3 regions of the Mesorhizobium sp. NPDC059054 genome follow, and region 1 is predicted to be linked to each of the others. Evidence: predicted binding sites of a transcription regulator. Region 1 holds the regulator's gene; each other region holds the start of a gene.

Region 1 (5,251 bases):
ATCTTTGGCACATCCCAGCCCATGGCGCGGTAGATCGTTGTCTGGCGTGCGGCATTCGTCAGATGGTCGTCGCCTCGGATGATATGAGTGACGCCCATGTCGTGATCGTCGACGACGACAGCGTGCATGTAGGTCGCTACACCGTCCGAGCGCAGGATGATGAAATCGTCGAGATCTTTGTTGGGAAAGCGCACCTCGCCCTGTACGAGATCGTCAACGACGGTCTCGCCCTCGCGTGGCACCTTGATGCGGATTGCACCTGCCACGCCCTTCGGCGCCTCGGTGGTATCGCGGTCGCGCCAATGGCCATTGTAGCGCGGTGGCAATCCTTGTGCGCGAGCGGCTTCCCGCATCGCGTCCAGCTCCGCGGGCGTCTCGTAGGCGTAATAGGCCTTGCCCAGCCGTACCAGTTCTTCGGCGACCTCGCGGTGGCGCGCGGCGCGCTGGAATTGCGAGACGGCCTCGCCGTCCCAGTTAAGGCCGAGCCAGGTCAATCCATCGAGGATAGCGGTGGTCGCTGCCTCGGTCGAACGTTCGCGGTCCGTGTCTTCGATGCGCAGGAGCATCTTGCCGTTGGTGTGCTTGGCATAAAGCCAGTTGAACAGCGCTGTGCGCGCACCACCGATGTGCAGGAAACCGGTAGGCGAAGGGGCGAAACGGGTGACGACCTGATCGGACATGGAACTCTCTGGGAGAAGCGCCAGAAGCGCGGACTTTCGTTGTTTGGGCGTTCATGTAGCATAGGAGGTCAGGGGCGCAAGGGGCAGGCCCGATGGCTGGAGCGGAGAGGGATGGGCGAGAGGCCATTGATGCTGAACACGGCATCAATGAGCGTCTTTTGTTTGCTTCCAAAAAGGGTGACAGCGGCGATGCCGCAGCCGCATCCACGGACACTCCGACGATCGGAGGGCAGTCGGCGCTCGATGACCTGTTTTCTGCTCGCCAGCGTCTTCGTTCTGACACGCAAGCCGGGCGTTCCGACGAACCATCATGGCTCGAGGTCTGCCGGCGACGCCTGACAAAACTGGTCGGCAGAGACCCGCGTGGTCTCTTCGCCAAGGCGGTCGCTTTGGAACTCGATCGTGGCGTCGCCTTCCTGTTTGTGCCTGTTTTCCTGGCGGCCGGAGCGACGGTCTACTTCTCACTCGATCGGGAGCCAGCCCTCCCGCAGTTGGTTGCCGGCGGCCTGGTTCTTGCCGTCATTGCGCTGTTTTCACGCCGCCGTCTCGGCGTGCATCTCGCAGCGATGGCTGTACTTTTCTTCGTACTCGGCATTCTTGCCGCCAAGATCGAGACGTGGCGCATGCCCGGCAATATGTTGGGTGCACAGGTATCAACCAGGGTGACGGGGCGGGTGATCTCGGTCGAGCCGATGGCGAGCGGGCGCACACGGCTGACGCTTGACGTCATCGCCACCGAGCGGCCCAAGCTGCGATATCAGCCAGAGCGCGTGCGGCTTTCGGCGCTGGGAATGCCGGCCGACATCCGCGCCGGATCGATCGTATCCGGTTACGCCCGCTTGATGCCGCCGGCCGGCCCGGTGCGACCTGGTGGCTACGACTTCTCCTTCGAAAGCTATTTCGACGGCATCGGCGCGACCGGCTTCTTCATGGGCAAGCCGAAGCTCGCATCAGATGGGGAGAGCATTGCGCCGCTCACCACACGGCTGTCGGTCGCGGTCGAACGCGCGCGCGAGGTGATCGCCGATCGCATTCGCGCCTCGATCGGTGGATCGGAGGGCGAGATCGCGGCAGCGCTGATCGTCGGTGTGCGCGCCGGCATTCCAGATTCCGTCAACGAAGCGATGCGAAGGACGGGCATCTATCACATCATCTCGATCTCCGGCCTGCACATGGCAATGGTGGCCGGAGCTATTCTGCTGCTGCTGCGCGGCACATTTGCTCTGTTCCCCGATTTTTCGACACGTCGACCGGTCAAGAAATACGCCGCTTTCGCGGCCCTCTGTTCGATTGCGGCGTATCTGGCGATCTCGGGTGTGGTGGTGGCGGCCGAGCGCAGCTTCATCATGCTGGCGGTCATGCTGATTGCGGTGTTGTTCGACCGAGCGGCGCTGTCGATGCGCAATCTTGCAATCTCGGCGGTGATCGTGATCCTGACCGCACCGCATGAGGTGGTTGGTCCATCTTTCCAAATGTCGTTTGCGGCGACCGCTGCACTGATTGGTGCTTACGCGGCTTGGACAGAGCGCCGTAGCGCAATGCCCACTGCTCCGCCGCCGGTGCGCTCGTTTGCTGGGATACTCGTGCACAAGTCGCTGATTGCGGTAGGCGGCATGGCGGCGACCTCGATCGTTGCTGGGCTGGCAACGGCACTCTTCGCGGTCTGGCATTTCCAGCGTGTCTCGCCCCTCAGCCTGTTCGCCAATCTGGCCGTAATGCCGGTGGTTTCGCTCATCATGCTGGCCGCTGTTTTCAGCGCATTTGCCATGCCGTTCGGCGCCGACTGGCCGTTTCTCTATGTGATGGGCAAGGGACTAACGGTGATGATGGCGATCGCCGAATGGATTTCCATCCGCTCCCCCGTCGACGGAGTAGGGCTCGTCTCGACCCAGTCAGTGCTCTTCGTCACCGCAGCGCTCGCCATCGGCGCGATGACCACGACATGGTTGCGCTGGCTGGCGCTGCCTTTTGCGCTCGCTGGTATGCTGACGATGAGCAATGTCGAAACGCCCGACGTGCTGATCTCCGAGGATGCGCGTCTCGTCGCGCTGCCGATCGGCGACGATGAGGTCGCCGTCAGCCGAGCGCGGCCCAATGTTTTCACGCTGGACAATTGGCGTCGCGCACTCAATGTGGAGACGACGGTCTTGCCGGAGGATGTTTCGGCTGACGTTGAAATGACCGTTGAAAATGTGCTCGACATGCCTTTCGGCACACCCTTCCTATGTGCACGGCGCCTGTGTTTCGCGCGCCATCCGTCGGGTGCGGTCGTGGTGATGACTGCATATGCCGATGCAGCGAAATCGGCTTGTGGGGTCGCCTCACTCATTGTCATCGACGATGCCACCGCATCCGACCCCTGCAACGACCCGGCGATCTTGGTGGTTACCAAGAAGGATCTCGCCCGCACCGGCAGTGCGGCGGTACGATTTGATGTTTCTGCTGATAAACCGGCTAATATCCTGTTTGCGCTCGAGAGCACAAATCGACCCTGGCATGCACAGCGCATGTTCACCCGCGAGGCGAGGGGGCTGCCACCGCTTCCTAAAAAAGCGTTCAAATCCAAACGTCGGGATGATCAGCTTCACCCGGCTGCAGAACCTGCCACAATTCCTGATGTGCGGCCGGCTAAGTGACTGCGAAATTAGGCCGTTCACTCAATAGCGGCGGATCAACCCAACCAGCTTGCCTTGTACTTTGACCCGGTCCGGGCCGAAGATGCGGGTCTCATAGGCTGGATTGGCGGCCTCCAGCGCGATCGAGGCACCCTTGCGACGGAATCGCTTGAGTGTCGCTTCTTCCTCGTCGACGAGCGCCACGACGATTTCGCCAGGATTGGCCGTATTGGCATTGCGGATGATGACCGTGTCGCCGTCGAAAATACCGGCCTCGATCATGGAGTCGCCTTTGACTTCCAATGCATAGTGCTCCCCCCCCGCAATCATATCGGGCGGCACGGAGATCGAATGGGTGCGGTGCTGGATCGCGTCGATCGGTACGCCGGCGGCGATGCGGCCCATGACTGGGATGGAAACGGAAGCCGTGGCATCGTCGTCATTGCCTGGGGCCTGCAGGCGTTGCGGTTCCTTCGGTGCAGGCCGCCCCAGACTGCCCTGGATGACAGCGGGCGAAAATTTCCGAGCCGCATTGAGGCCGGGCGCGATCGAATCGGGAAGCCTCAACACTTCCAGTGCACGCGCCCGGTTTGGCAGCCGGCGAATAAAGCCGCGCTCTTCCAGAGCGGTTATGAGGCGGTGGATGCCGGACTTCGAGGCAAGATCCAGCGCTTCCTTCATCTCGTCGAAGGAAGGCGGAATTCCGCTTTCCTTCAGCCGTTCATGGATGAAGAGCAAAAGCTCATGTTGCTTGCGTGTCAGCATAGCCACCCTCCGTGGAACGGAACCAGAATCAGAAAAACAAATCCAGAACAAACACTATCTGTTCCATTTGTGTTCCGCAACCTTTTAAAGTTTAATGAATTTGTTGACGCTTTGTTCAGTGTAACGGCTGGTGCGGCTACCCGTCTGTTTCGAAAAGTCCTGCCGAGGGGTCAATTCTCACATTTCCGGAATGTGCCAAAGCTTGCGCCTCGTGAGGCGTGCGTCCCGACGTCACTCGTGTGGATCGCCGCATCGAAGCCTTCTTCAACGCCTCTGGAATACCCTTGCCAGGAGCACTGACGGCGAAACCGTCGTCAACGTCGAGGCAGGGCGCCGGCAATATCGATGAGTTCTTTTCCGATCCGGTGTTCGTGGAGAAATTCCGTAAGCTGGATGCCATCTCGAAAAGTGAGTTCCATACCTTTCCTTGTGGTTCGGCACAAAGTTGCCGCAACAAGACCTTAATTCATTAGGAACGGGGCCGTTGACGTCCGCATTCCTCCTTCGGGCAATCGTGCTTGAAAGGAGAGAACGATGAAACCGCTTCTTCCGATATATGCCGTTTGCGCAGTCCTCGCAGGCGCTGCTGCCAGCCACGCACAGGATACCGTGGTGGTCCCGGCACAACGGCCAGGTACAGTGGTGATCCAGCCGGAGCAGAAGACCGTCATCCGCGAGTATGTTCGTAAGAACCCCGTGGCTTCGATCAATGTGCTCGGGTTGGAGCTCAATCTGGGCTCGAGAGTACCGGAGACGGTAACCCTGCATGAAGTTCCCGATACACGATATCGTTACACCGTCATCGACAACAGGGCGGTTCTTGTGGATCCGGAAACCTATGAAATCGTTGAGGTCTTGAACTGATCCGATGGTTGAAGCCCTGGCTGCCGAGAGACAGCCGGGGCTTTGCTATCTGCCTTCTTCTCAGATCAGCGCAGCATCAGCACCTGGCACGTGGAGCCGGCTTCGGCCTTGGGTGCATGTGGCGGGCGAATGATCAGCCCGTTGGCATCCGATAAAGCACGAAGCATCGAGGAATCCTGAACGCCGAACGGCGTCGCGGCCAATCTGCTGCCATCCTGTTCGATCCGGGCACGGATGTAGTCCTGCCTGCGGTCATTGGCCGCCATATTGGTTGTGAGGCTTGCCTCGCGGATATCCTGGCTGAAGGGGCGGCCGCCAAGACGGGCA
Region 2 (5,251 bases), on a different contig from region 1:
TGATGTCTGAAAAAGTCCAGTCTCTTTGTGCCAGATAGGCTGCGCCGAATGCGACTGCGTAGCCGACCACGCTTGCCGTAAGAGCGGGTACGCCGAAATGCAGCAGCGTATAGGTCAGCACGAGCAGGAGGAGATTGGCTCCCGCACCGACAATAACGAAACGCAACAACCGGCCCTCGACCGGTCGCCGCCCGGTTGCGATGGTTTCTCTACTCTTGGCCAACGAGCGCCTCGTCGCTCTCTCTTATACTGCGTTTTAGCGGGATCTCCAGTACGCCAAGCAGGAAGGCGGAAAAGAAAAGCTGGAGCGAGATGACCACAAGGCTGAGGCCGAGCACCACGATGCGCGGAATTTCCGAATCGTTCAGTGGGCCGAAGCTTAGAAGCGCCCAGCGAACGGTTGCGTAACCAAAGAATAATGCCCCAGCGGTGAACAATATGCCCGCGTTGACCGCCAGCCTGTCGGTGCTGAGATAAGCCAACAGCCAGTCGGACCGACGGTTCTTGGGCAGGATACCGGTCAGATCGGCGTAGCGGCGGGAAATGGCACCGCAGGTGATCAATTGAACACCCGTGACGACCGCGAAACAGGCAGCGACGAAGGTGTTGAGGTCGAGTGACAGATTGTCGATGACCCTGAGCGGCCCGAACGCAAGAAGCGCCGCGAACATCAGGCCGATGCCGGTAAGGAACATGCCGGGAATGAAGAATAGCCAACGCGGATTGTACATCAGCAGGAATTTCAGATGTCGCCAGCCATCCCGCCACGTGCGCAGGTGTGGAGGCCTGCTGCGCCCGTCGGGCTTCAGCGTGGTTGGCACTTCCTCGATACGCAGCTTTGCCAACGCCGCGCGCACCACCATCTCGCTGGCGAACTCCATACCCGTCGTCTGCAGATTCAGTTTGCGGACAGAGTTCGTGCAGAAGCCACGAAGCCCGCAGTGGAAATCGCCTATTCGCAATCTGAAGAACAGCCTTCCAAGAAAAGACAGCACAGGATTGCCGAGGTAGCGATGCAGCTTTGGCATGGCTCCCGGTGCGATGCCGCCCGTGAAACGATTGCCCATGACGACATCGGCACCGCGGCGCAAGTGTTCTACAAAAAGGTCGAGCCGTTCGAAATCGTAGGAATCGTCTGCGTCGCCCATGATGATGAAGCGGCCACGCGCGGCGGCTATACCGCCGATCAGTGCGGCACCATAGCCTTTCTCCGCGACGGGAACCACACGGGCACCGAAGGTCGTTGCAATATGTTGTGAGCCGTCGGTGCTGCCATTGTCCGCGATCAACACCTCACCCACGATCCCCGATCGGCCGAGAAAATTTTTCGCCTTGAGAATGCACGTCGCCAGCGTCTCGGCCTCGTTGAGGCAAGGCATGAGGATGGTTAGTTCAATTGTCTCCAACGTCGGTTCGACAGCGAGAGGTCTACCGGTCTCGCGAAACTTCTTTGCTTGCACGCCCATTTTACTACCCCACCAGACCAAGCGGGGAGGACTATGCGTGGCAATGCCTTAAGATTTCGATGAAAGGTCGGTTGGGGCCGACGGATTGGCAGCCTGTGCGCTAGACGCTACATCATTGGCCATCAACAACAATGCGCTCAGCGGAGTCTCTGCATGTCCCTCAAAGTCGCCGTCCAGATGGATCATGTCTCGACCGTCAACATCGCCGGCGACACATCTTTCGCGCTTTCCCTGGAAGCGCAGCGGCGCGGCCACCGATTGTATCACTATACGCCGGACCGGCTGTCGCTGCGCGACGGCAAGGTCTTCGCCCGCATCGAGGAGATGCAGGTGCGGGATGTGAAGGGTGACCATTTCACGCTCGGCGAGGCGGTGCGCACGGACCTGTCGGAAATGGACGTGATCCTGCTTCGCCAGGACCCGCCTTTCGACATGAACTACATCACCACCACCCATATGCTGGAGCGCATCCACCCGCAGACGCTGGTGGTGAACGACCCGGCCTGGGTGCGCAACAGCCCCGAGAAGATCTTCGTCACCGAATTCGCGGACCTGATGCCGGAAACGCTGATCACCAAGGATCCGCTGGAAGTGGCCGCGTTCCGCAAGGAATTTGGCGACATCATCGTCAAGCCGCTCTACGGCAATGGCGGCGCCGGCATCTTCCATCTGCATGAGGCCGACCGCAATCTGGCCTCGCTGCTGGAAATGTTCGGCCAGCTGTTCCGTGAGCCCTATATCGTCCAGCGTTACCTGAAGGACGTGCGCAAGGGCGACAAGCGCATCATCCTGATCGACGGCGAACCGGTCGGCGCCATCAACCGCGTGCCTGCCGAATTCGAGTCGCGCTCCAACATGCATGTCGGCGGCCGCGCCGAAAAGACCGAGCTGACCGCGCGCGAGCGTGAGATCTGTGCCCGCATCGGTCCATCGCTGAAGGAGCGCGGCTTCATCCTCGTCGGCATCGACGTCATCGGCGACTACATGACCGAGATCAACGTCACCTCACCGACCGGCATTCGCGAAGTGAAGCGCTTCGGCGGTGCCGACATCGCCGCCCTGTTCTGGGATGCCGTCGAAGCCAAGCGCGGCTAGAGCTTTCGCCGTTTCACGGAAACAACGACTTTGCCTGCAAAACCGGCAGCAACCGGGTTGCATCTCATATGGTTGTTTGTTCCCGTATTGTTCTTGATCTGAACGGAAAACCATGCTTTTCTTGACCCCGTGGCCGCTCCGGCCATGCGGGTCGGGTGCCCGCCTGGGGGCTTAGATGGTTTCGCGCGTTCGCACGGTGGCGTTCCAGGGCATCGAGGCCGTGCCGGTCGACGTCCAGGTGATGATTGCGCCCGGCAAGGTCGGCATGTCGATCGTCGGTCTGCCGGACAAGGCCGTGGCCGAAAGCCGCGAACGCGTCCAGGCCGCCCTTCATGCCTCCGGCCTGTCGATGCCGGCACGCAAGGTCACGGTCAATCTCGCACCGGCTGATCTGCCGAAGGAAGGCAGCCACTACGACCTGCCGATCGCGCTCGGCCTGATGGCCGCCCTCGGCGCCATTCCCGGCGATATGCTGGCATCCTACGTCGTGCTGGGTGAACTTTCGCTGGACGGTACGATCGCTGCGGTCGCCGGTGCCCTGCCGGCGGCGGTCGGCGCCAATGCCGACGGGCGCGGGCTGATCTGTCCGCACGCCTGCGGTCCGGAAGCCGCCTGGGCCGGTCCCGACATCGATATCGTCGCGCCGCGCAGCCTGATTGCCATGGCCAATCATTTTCGGGGCACTCAGGTGCTGTCACGCCCGCAACCCGGCGTGCATCAGAGCGCGCGCAACCTGCCGGACCTTGCCGATATCAAAGGTCAGGAAAGTGCCAAGCGTGCGCTGGAGGTGGCAGCGGCCGGCGGGCACAATCTGCTGATGGTCGGCCCGCCGGGTTCCGGCAAGTCTATGCTGGCGCAGCGCCTCCCCTCGATCCTGCCATCGCTGGCGCCGAAGGAACTGCTGGAGGTCTCGATGATCGCTTCGGTCGCCGGCGAACTTGCCGGAGGCAAGCTGACCGACCGACGGCCATTTCGCGCACCGCATCACTCGGCCTCGATGGCGGCAATGGTTGGCGGTGGCGTGAGGGCGCGTCCGGGAGAGGTCTCGCTCGCCCATCACGGTGTGCTTTTCCTCGACGAATTCCCGGAGTTCTCGCCGCAAACGCTCGATGCGCTGCGCCAGCCATTGGAAACCGGCGACTGCATGATCGCCCGCGCCAATCATCGCGTCACTTATCCAGCGCGCATCCAGCTGATCGCGGCGATGAACCCATGCCGTTGCGGCATGGCAGGCGAGCCCGGTTATCGCTGCCTGCGCGGCGATCGTTGCCGCATCGACTATCAGGCACGGATCTCGGGTCCGCTGCTCGACCGGATCGATCTCAGGGTGGATGTCCCGGCCGTCTCGGCCAGCGATCTGATCCGACCGGATCGGACGGAGCCGAGCGCTGCGGTTGCCGAGCGTGTGGCGCTGGCACAGAATATCCAACGCAAGCGTTTCGAAACTCAAGGTATCGCGGGAATTGCGCTCAACGCTCATTGTTCACCAGCCATGATCGAGGCGATTGCGGCACCGGATGCGGCCGGGCTCGCACTGCTCAGCGAGGCCAGCGAAAAACTCGGCTTTTCCGCGCGTGCCTATCACCGCGTGCTGAAAGTGGCGCGCACCTTGGCCGATCTGGACGATTGCGAAACGGTCGGGCGCATCCATCTCGCCGAGGCGATCTCGTACCGCATGGCATCGGGACGCTTGTCGCAAGCTGCTTGAAGAAGAAAGCCAGTGGCTGAATGAAAGGCATGGGGGCGGCTAATCGGCCGGCTCAGTTCACCCGATGTCGTCTTACCAGGTTTGGCGATTCACTCTCGAATAACCGTCCCCATTCAAACCACGGTCCTGTCTTGATGGAAATTCTTCAGCCCTCTCTTTTCGCACCTCTACCAGAGCCGGAGCCTGGCTGGTTCGACGTGTCCTATGCCATCACGGATGACGGACTTCTGGCATCGCTCAAATCCACCTGCGATGTCCCGGGAAACTGGTATCGCAACGTAAAAGCCAAAGACACCACCCGGCCGCTGCTGACCAAGAACGCAATGGCCAGACTGTCGATCTTCGACGGAATGACGGAATATGGGACGATAGAATTTCCTCTCGAGACGGCATTTCCGGTTTTTGATGCCCATCGGGACGGCGCCTGGATTGTCGCCAGCTCCCGCTGCAGGCCGACCGACGCGAACGCGACGCTGTTCAACGACAGCGGGCAAGCCACCAACCAGTTCTGCTTGGGCGACGGGATTGAGCATCTTCAATGCGATGACCGCGGCAATATCTGGGTGGGCTATTTCGACGAAGGCGTCTTCGGCAACGGTGGCTGGAAACTGCCTGGAACCAAGGCCCCCATCAGCATGGCCGGCCTGGTTCAGTTCGATCCAACGGGGAAGGTTCTCTGGCGGCTCGAGGATCCGTCCATGGCGGACTGCTACGCGCTGAATGTCAGCCGGGGTACGACCTGGGCATACTACTATACCGATTTTCCTATTGTCGAAATCGCGGCCGCGACCGGCCGCACCAAAGTCCGTCAGACGACTGTGACGGGCGGACATTCGTTGGCCTGCGACTCGGAAGGCGCCATGATTGTCGGCGGCTACGCGCCCGACAAGGATCGCATCACCCTGCTGGAGTTTCGTGACGGAGTACGAAACGTGGCTCGTTTTCGCCATGCACTGCAAAGCACATTCTCCGAACGCGCCTC
Region 3 (5,251 bases), on a different contig from region 1:
AAGCTGGAACCTTCCAGCCGTGCTTGTCGAAAACCGTCTTGTTGTAGAACAAGCCAAGCGTTTCGTAAGTTTTGGGAAGCGCGAAGAGCTTGCCGTTGTAGCGGCCCATTTCCACAAAGACCGGAAGGATACGATCCGCCCATTTGTATTTCGCGGCATAGTCGTCGAGCGCAAGAAGCTGTCCGGACTGCGCCATCGGCGCCACATAGCTCGGCCCCGCAGTGTAGACCACGTCCGGGCCGTTGCCGGAGAGCATCGCGACACGCAATTGCTTGTCCAGCTCGCTGCCGCGATAGTCGATAACCAGCTTATAGCCGGGCTGCGACTTGTCGAAGGGGCCGACAATGTTGTCCTGGATCAGCTTCTGCTGATCAGGCGTTGCCTGCTCATACCACCATGTCACCCGCTCCTGCGCGGCAGCGTTGTGAACCAGACCCAAATACACTGCAGCCGCAGCAAACGCGTTGACCATCTTCATATTGTTCCCTCCCGATTCATTGTCATTTCGCTCAACCGCCGAATGGAGCGATCGAGGCACGGACGACCAGTTCAAAAGGCATTTCCTCGGCGCGGCCGGGTCCGATCGTGCCGCGGGCCAGGCGCTCGATCAGGACTTCCGCGGCTCGCGCACCGATCCTGTCTTGAAACTGCGCCACTGTGGTCAGCGCAGGCGTAACCAGGGCGGATGCCAGGATGTCGTCAAAACCCGCGACAGAGATGTCATCGGGTATAGACAGGCCTTCCGATACCAGGCGCTGCATGACGCCGATCGCCATCAGATCATTGGCCGCGACAACCGCACTGGGCAGATCACCGATCCCCAGGAGTTGACTGGCGGCCTGACGACCTCCTTCGAGCGTGAAATTCATCGCGCTGAAAACCATGGGCTCGGCTCCCACCGTCGCCATGGCTTCGAGATAGCCCTGAAGACGCACCCGTTGGGGGCCGCCCGGGGCGGCAACCATGGCAATGCGGCGATGCCCAAGTTCAATCAGATGCTGGGTCAACACACGTGCCGCCGCCACGTTGTCGATGAAAAGGTCGTCGATGGGCTGTGGCCCGCCGGACTTGCGGCTCACCTCGACACGCACCACCGGCATGCCGGCCTCGCCCAGCGGCTGCAAATCCCGGGCATCAAGATTGAAAAAGACACCCACGATGCCATCGAAGCGGCCTTGCTGCGCGCTCATCAGCACCTGCTTCTCGTTTGCGGCTTTCCCCTCGGTATCGATCGTGATCACTTCATAGCCGGAAGCGCGCGCCACCTTCTGCACCGCCACCACAAGGGATGGATAAAACGGATTGGTCAGATCGGGCACAATGCAGGCGATCACATGTGTGCGCTGGGTGCGCAGCGCCTGGGCAAAGCGGTTCGGCTGATATCCAAGTTCAGCGATCGCAGCCTCGATGCGCTCTGCGGTCTCGGGCGCAATCTTGTCGCGGCCACCGTTCAGCACGAGGGAAACCGTCGCCTGGGCGACACCAGCGCGCTCCGCCACTTCCTTTTGCGTAATTCTCCGACCAGATCTCACAGGACAGATCCAATTGCTACGTAGCAATACGCTATTGATACGTAGCAATTTGTCAATACCCGTCGATAAGATCGATTTCCGTCAGCGAATCGCAGGACGCCTGAAGGCGGTCACTCTGAGCTGAGCGGCCTTTGCGCCGGCTGGAAAGACTGCCCGGGATCAGGCCCGAACAATCCTGGCGAGCAGCCTCTCGTCGTCTGCCTGCTCCTGTTCGGTGAATTGCGGCGGATCACTCCTGTCCATCGCCTCGAGCAGGTGGGCAGCGAGTTTTTCCTCGCCTCGGGCAGTCAGTGCCTCCCACCGGTTCATCAGAACTTCATAGGTGACGATGTGATGGAAGCCGGCTCGGGCACGACGATCGAGGGCCGCGAAAGCCGATCGCATCGCCGCTTCATCGTCGGTGTCCTCCAGCACGAGATAGCCGATATCGTCGAGGATCGACGGCCGGCCAATCGCGGCCGCGAGGCCGAGGGTGGCCCAGCTCGTATCCGTGGCCAGCATATGCCTTGCCAGCGACACCGGATCGACGCGCAGATAGGTCAGAGCCGAGAGCAGGATCTCGGCCGTCCAGATATCCGGCAACCAGTTGCCTTTCACGTCATCAGGGACCTGCTGCCCGAGAGGAGCCGGCTCGCCTGTCGCGAACCAGTTCGCCGCTGCCTGGCTGAACACATTGCGCAGAGCCTGCTGTTCGGCCAGCGGCCAGGACAACAGGCCGAGCCTGGCTATCTGGTCCGGTAGCATCGGAAATGGGCGCGTGTCGAACGCTGCGCATTCAAGCGCCCGCGGCAGCCAGTGCCGGAATGTGGCAACGCCGCCGGAGCAATTGGGATGTTCGAAATAGATCGGAGAAAAAACGGCGTAATCCGCGGTGCGCACGTTTCGGGGGCCGCAGATCTGCTCCTCCTGTTCGGGCGTGAAGCACTGCCGGCAGAAGCCGCGTGGCGCCCGATAGGACGAGAACACCTCGTAGACCTGATCCAGGCACGCCTTCGCGTCAGGAACGGAGGCATCGAATGCGAAAAACAACGGTGGCTGCATGTTTCAATTTCAATGGCGAGCATCGAACGCTCGAGGCAACGGGACAGATCTCGAACGAGATGCATAGCCGGGCCGCGACCAACCTGCAAAGCCCGCGCCGCCCAGCCATTGCGAACGAAACGGAAACGATGCTTCATGCCCCCATGAACATCGCCATCCGTGATTCGATCGAGGACCCCGCCTACCTGTCGAAGCTGAACGACGGCCAGAGGGCGGCGGTCCTGCACGGAGAGGGCGCCGTTTGCGGACCGCTTCTGATCATCGCGGGCGCGGGATCGGGCAAGACGAACACGCTTGCCCACCGCGTCGCGCATCTCATCGTGCGCGGCGCCGATCCTCGGCGCATCCTGCTGATGACGTTCTCGCGCCGTGCCGCGACCGAGATGGCGAAGCGCGTCGAGCGCATCGCCGCCGAGGTGATGAAGGAGCGCGCCGCGAGCCTCATGGAAGGGCTGACATGGGCGGGCACGTTCCATTCGATCGGCGCGCGGCTGTTGCGGGACTATGCGCTGGAGATCGGGCTGGAGCCGAGCTTCACCATCCATGACCGCGAGGATTCCGCCGACCTGATGAACCTGGTCCGGCACGAGCTTGGCCTCTCTGCGACCGAGAACCGTTTCCCGACCAAGGCGACATGTCTTTCGATCTATTCGCGTGTCGTCAATGCGCAGGACGCGCTCGAACAGGTCGTCGGCGACTGTTTCCCCTGGTGCGTCGGCTGGACCGAAGAGCTCAAGCAGCTGTTCGGTGCCTATGTCGAGGCAAAGCAGCGGCAGAACATCCTCGATTACGACGACCTGCTGCTCTACTGGGCGCAGATGGCTGCCGAGCCGGAAATCGCCGCGCATCTGGCCTCGCGCTTCGACCATATCCTCGTCGATGAGTACCAGGATACCAACCGGCTGCAGGCATCGATCCTGACGGCGATCAAGCCGGACGGAGCCGGCCTGACGGTGGTGGGAGACGACGCCCAATCGATCTATTCCTTCCGTGCCGCGGAAGTGCGCAACATCCTCGACTTCCCCACTTTGTTCCCCTCGCCCGCCGAAATCGTCACGCTCGATCGCAACTATCGTTCGACCGATGCGATCCTGAACGCCGCGAACGCCGTCATCGGCGAAGCGGCCGAACGCTTCACCAAGAACCTGTGGACCGATCGCTCGTCGCATGAAAAGCCGGCGATCGTCACCGTTCGCGACGAAGCCGAGCAGGCGAGCTACATCTGCGACGAGGTGCTGAAGGAACGCGAGACCGGAACCGTGCTCAAGCAGCAGGCGGTGCTGTTTCGGGCATCCCACCATTCAGGACCGCTCGAGGTCGAACTGACCCGGCGCAACATCCCTTTCGTGAAATTCGGCGGGTTGAAGTTCCTCGACGCGGCCCATGTCAAGGACGTGCTTGCCGTGCTGCGCTTCGTGCAGAACCCGCGCGACCGCATCGCAGGCTTCCGTGTGATGCAGCTTTTGCCGGGCATCGGGCCTGCCGCGGCCACACAGGCGATCGACAGCATGGAGCAGTCGCTCGACCTGGAGATGGGCCTGGCGCGTTTCGCGCCGCCGGCCCGTGCCGCCAAGGACTGGCCGCAATTCGTCGATCTCTTCTCGGACCTGCGCCGAGGCCCCGCCTGGCCTTCGGAAATGGAGCGGGCCAGGCTCTGGTACGAGCCGCATCTCGAGCGCAAGCACGAGGACGCGACGGCGCGCCGGGCGGACCTGCTGCAATTGGAGCAGATCGCGGCAGGCTATCCGTCCCGCGAACGCTTCCTGACCGATCTGACGCTGGATCCGCCGAGCGCGACCAGCGATGAGGCGGGACCGCCGCTCCTCGATGAGGACTATCTGATCCTGTCGACGATCCACTCGGCCAAGGGCCAGGAATGGACCAAGGTGTTTCTCCTCAATGCCGTCGACGGCTGCATCCCGATCGATCTGAGCGCCGGCGAACGCAAGGAATTGGAGGAAGAGCGCCGCCTGCTCTATGTCGCGATGACGCGGGCGAAGGATTCGCTGCACCTGATCACGCCGCAGCGTTTCTACACCTCCGGCCAGGCGGCGCGTGGCGACCGGCATGTCTATGCCTCGAAAACGCGCTTCATCCCGGCCCATATCCTGCAGCATTTCCATCTGACGTCGTGGACAAGCCAGGCGCTTCGCGACGAGCAATCCGTGCGGCCGCGCGCCAATGTCGACCTCAAGGGCAAGATGCGGTCGATGTGGAAGTGATCGAGCGATAATCCATTATTGCGCAGGCACCACCCGCCAGACCCTGTTGCCGACATCGTCCGCGACAAGAAGAGCACCGCTTTTGTCGATTGCAACGCCGACCGGCCGGCCACGGGCCTTGTCGTCCTGGTCGAGAAAGCCGGTCAGGATGTCCTTCGGCGGACCGGATGGCTTCCCGCCCATGAACGGCACGAAGATCACCTTGTAGCCACTGCGCGGCAGGCGATTCCAGGAACCATGCTGCCCGACAAAGGCGCCGTTCCTCATGTCGCTCCCAAACCGGTCGTCTGGATTGAAGGTGAGTCCCAGCGAGGCGGTGTGGGGGCCGAGCGCATAGTCGGGCTTGACCGCACGTGCGACAAGATCCGGCTTTTGAGGCTGGATGCGGTCGTCGACATGCTGGCCGTAATAGCTGTAGGGCCAGCCGTAGAAGCCACCGTCCTGGACCGAGGTCAT

What was found. Region 1 encodes LexA, which represses DNA repair genes until DNA is damaged. Its sites were predicted from a motif close to TGTTCNNNNTGTGTTCNG; they were not measured.
Region 2: ACFWXH_RS15930 (YifB family Mg chelatase-like AAA ATPase) is a predicted target of LexA. The motif match lies at 2,639-2,656, and genes of this name have one in related genera.
Region 3: ACFWXH_RS22500 (ATP-dependent helicase) is a predicted target of LexA. The motif match lies at 2,613-2,630, and genes of this name have one in related genera.

What each region holds. Positions count from the first base shown of each region.
Region 1 covers NZ_JBHYHV010000002.1:1,147,172-1,152,422, forward strand. The annotation lists gene gltX (glutamate--tRNA ligase) at 1-680, opposite strand, end outside; gene ACFWXH_RS13345 (ComEC/Rec2 family competence protein) at 773-3,316, shown strand; gene lexA (transcriptional repressor LexA) at 3,338-4,060, opposite strand; partial or broken gene ACFWXH_RS13355 (hypothetical protein) at 4,332-4,533, shown strand; gene ACFWXH_RS13360 (DUF1236 domain-containing protein) at 4,595-4,924, shown strand; gene glp (gephyrin-like molybdotransferase Glp) at 4,990-5,251, opposite strand, start outside.
Region 2 covers NZ_JBHYHV010000003.1:526,293-531,543, reverse strand. The annotation lists gene ACFWXH_RS15945 (GtrA family protein) at 1-223, opposite strand, end outside; gene ACFWXH_RS15940 (glycosyltransferase family 2 protein) at 210-1,466, opposite strand; gene gshB (glutathione synthase) at 1,620-2,561, shown strand; gene ACFWXH_RS15930 (YifB family Mg chelatase-like AAA ATPase) at 2,737-4,269, shown strand; gene ACFWXH_RS15925 (hypothetical protein) at 4,404-5,251, shown strand, end outside.
Region 3 covers NZ_JBHYHV010000005.1:317,507-322,757, forward strand. The annotation lists gene ACFWXH_RS22485 (ABC transporter substrate-binding protein) at 1-478, opposite strand, end outside; gene ACFWXH_RS22490 (LacI family DNA-binding transcriptional regulator) at 510-1,532, opposite strand; gene ACFWXH_RS22495 (hypothetical protein) at 1,692-2,573, opposite strand; gene ACFWXH_RS22500 (ATP-dependent helicase) at 2,717-4,795, shown strand; gene ACFWXH_RS22505 (PQQ-dependent sugar dehydrogenase) at 4,811-5,251, opposite strand, start outside.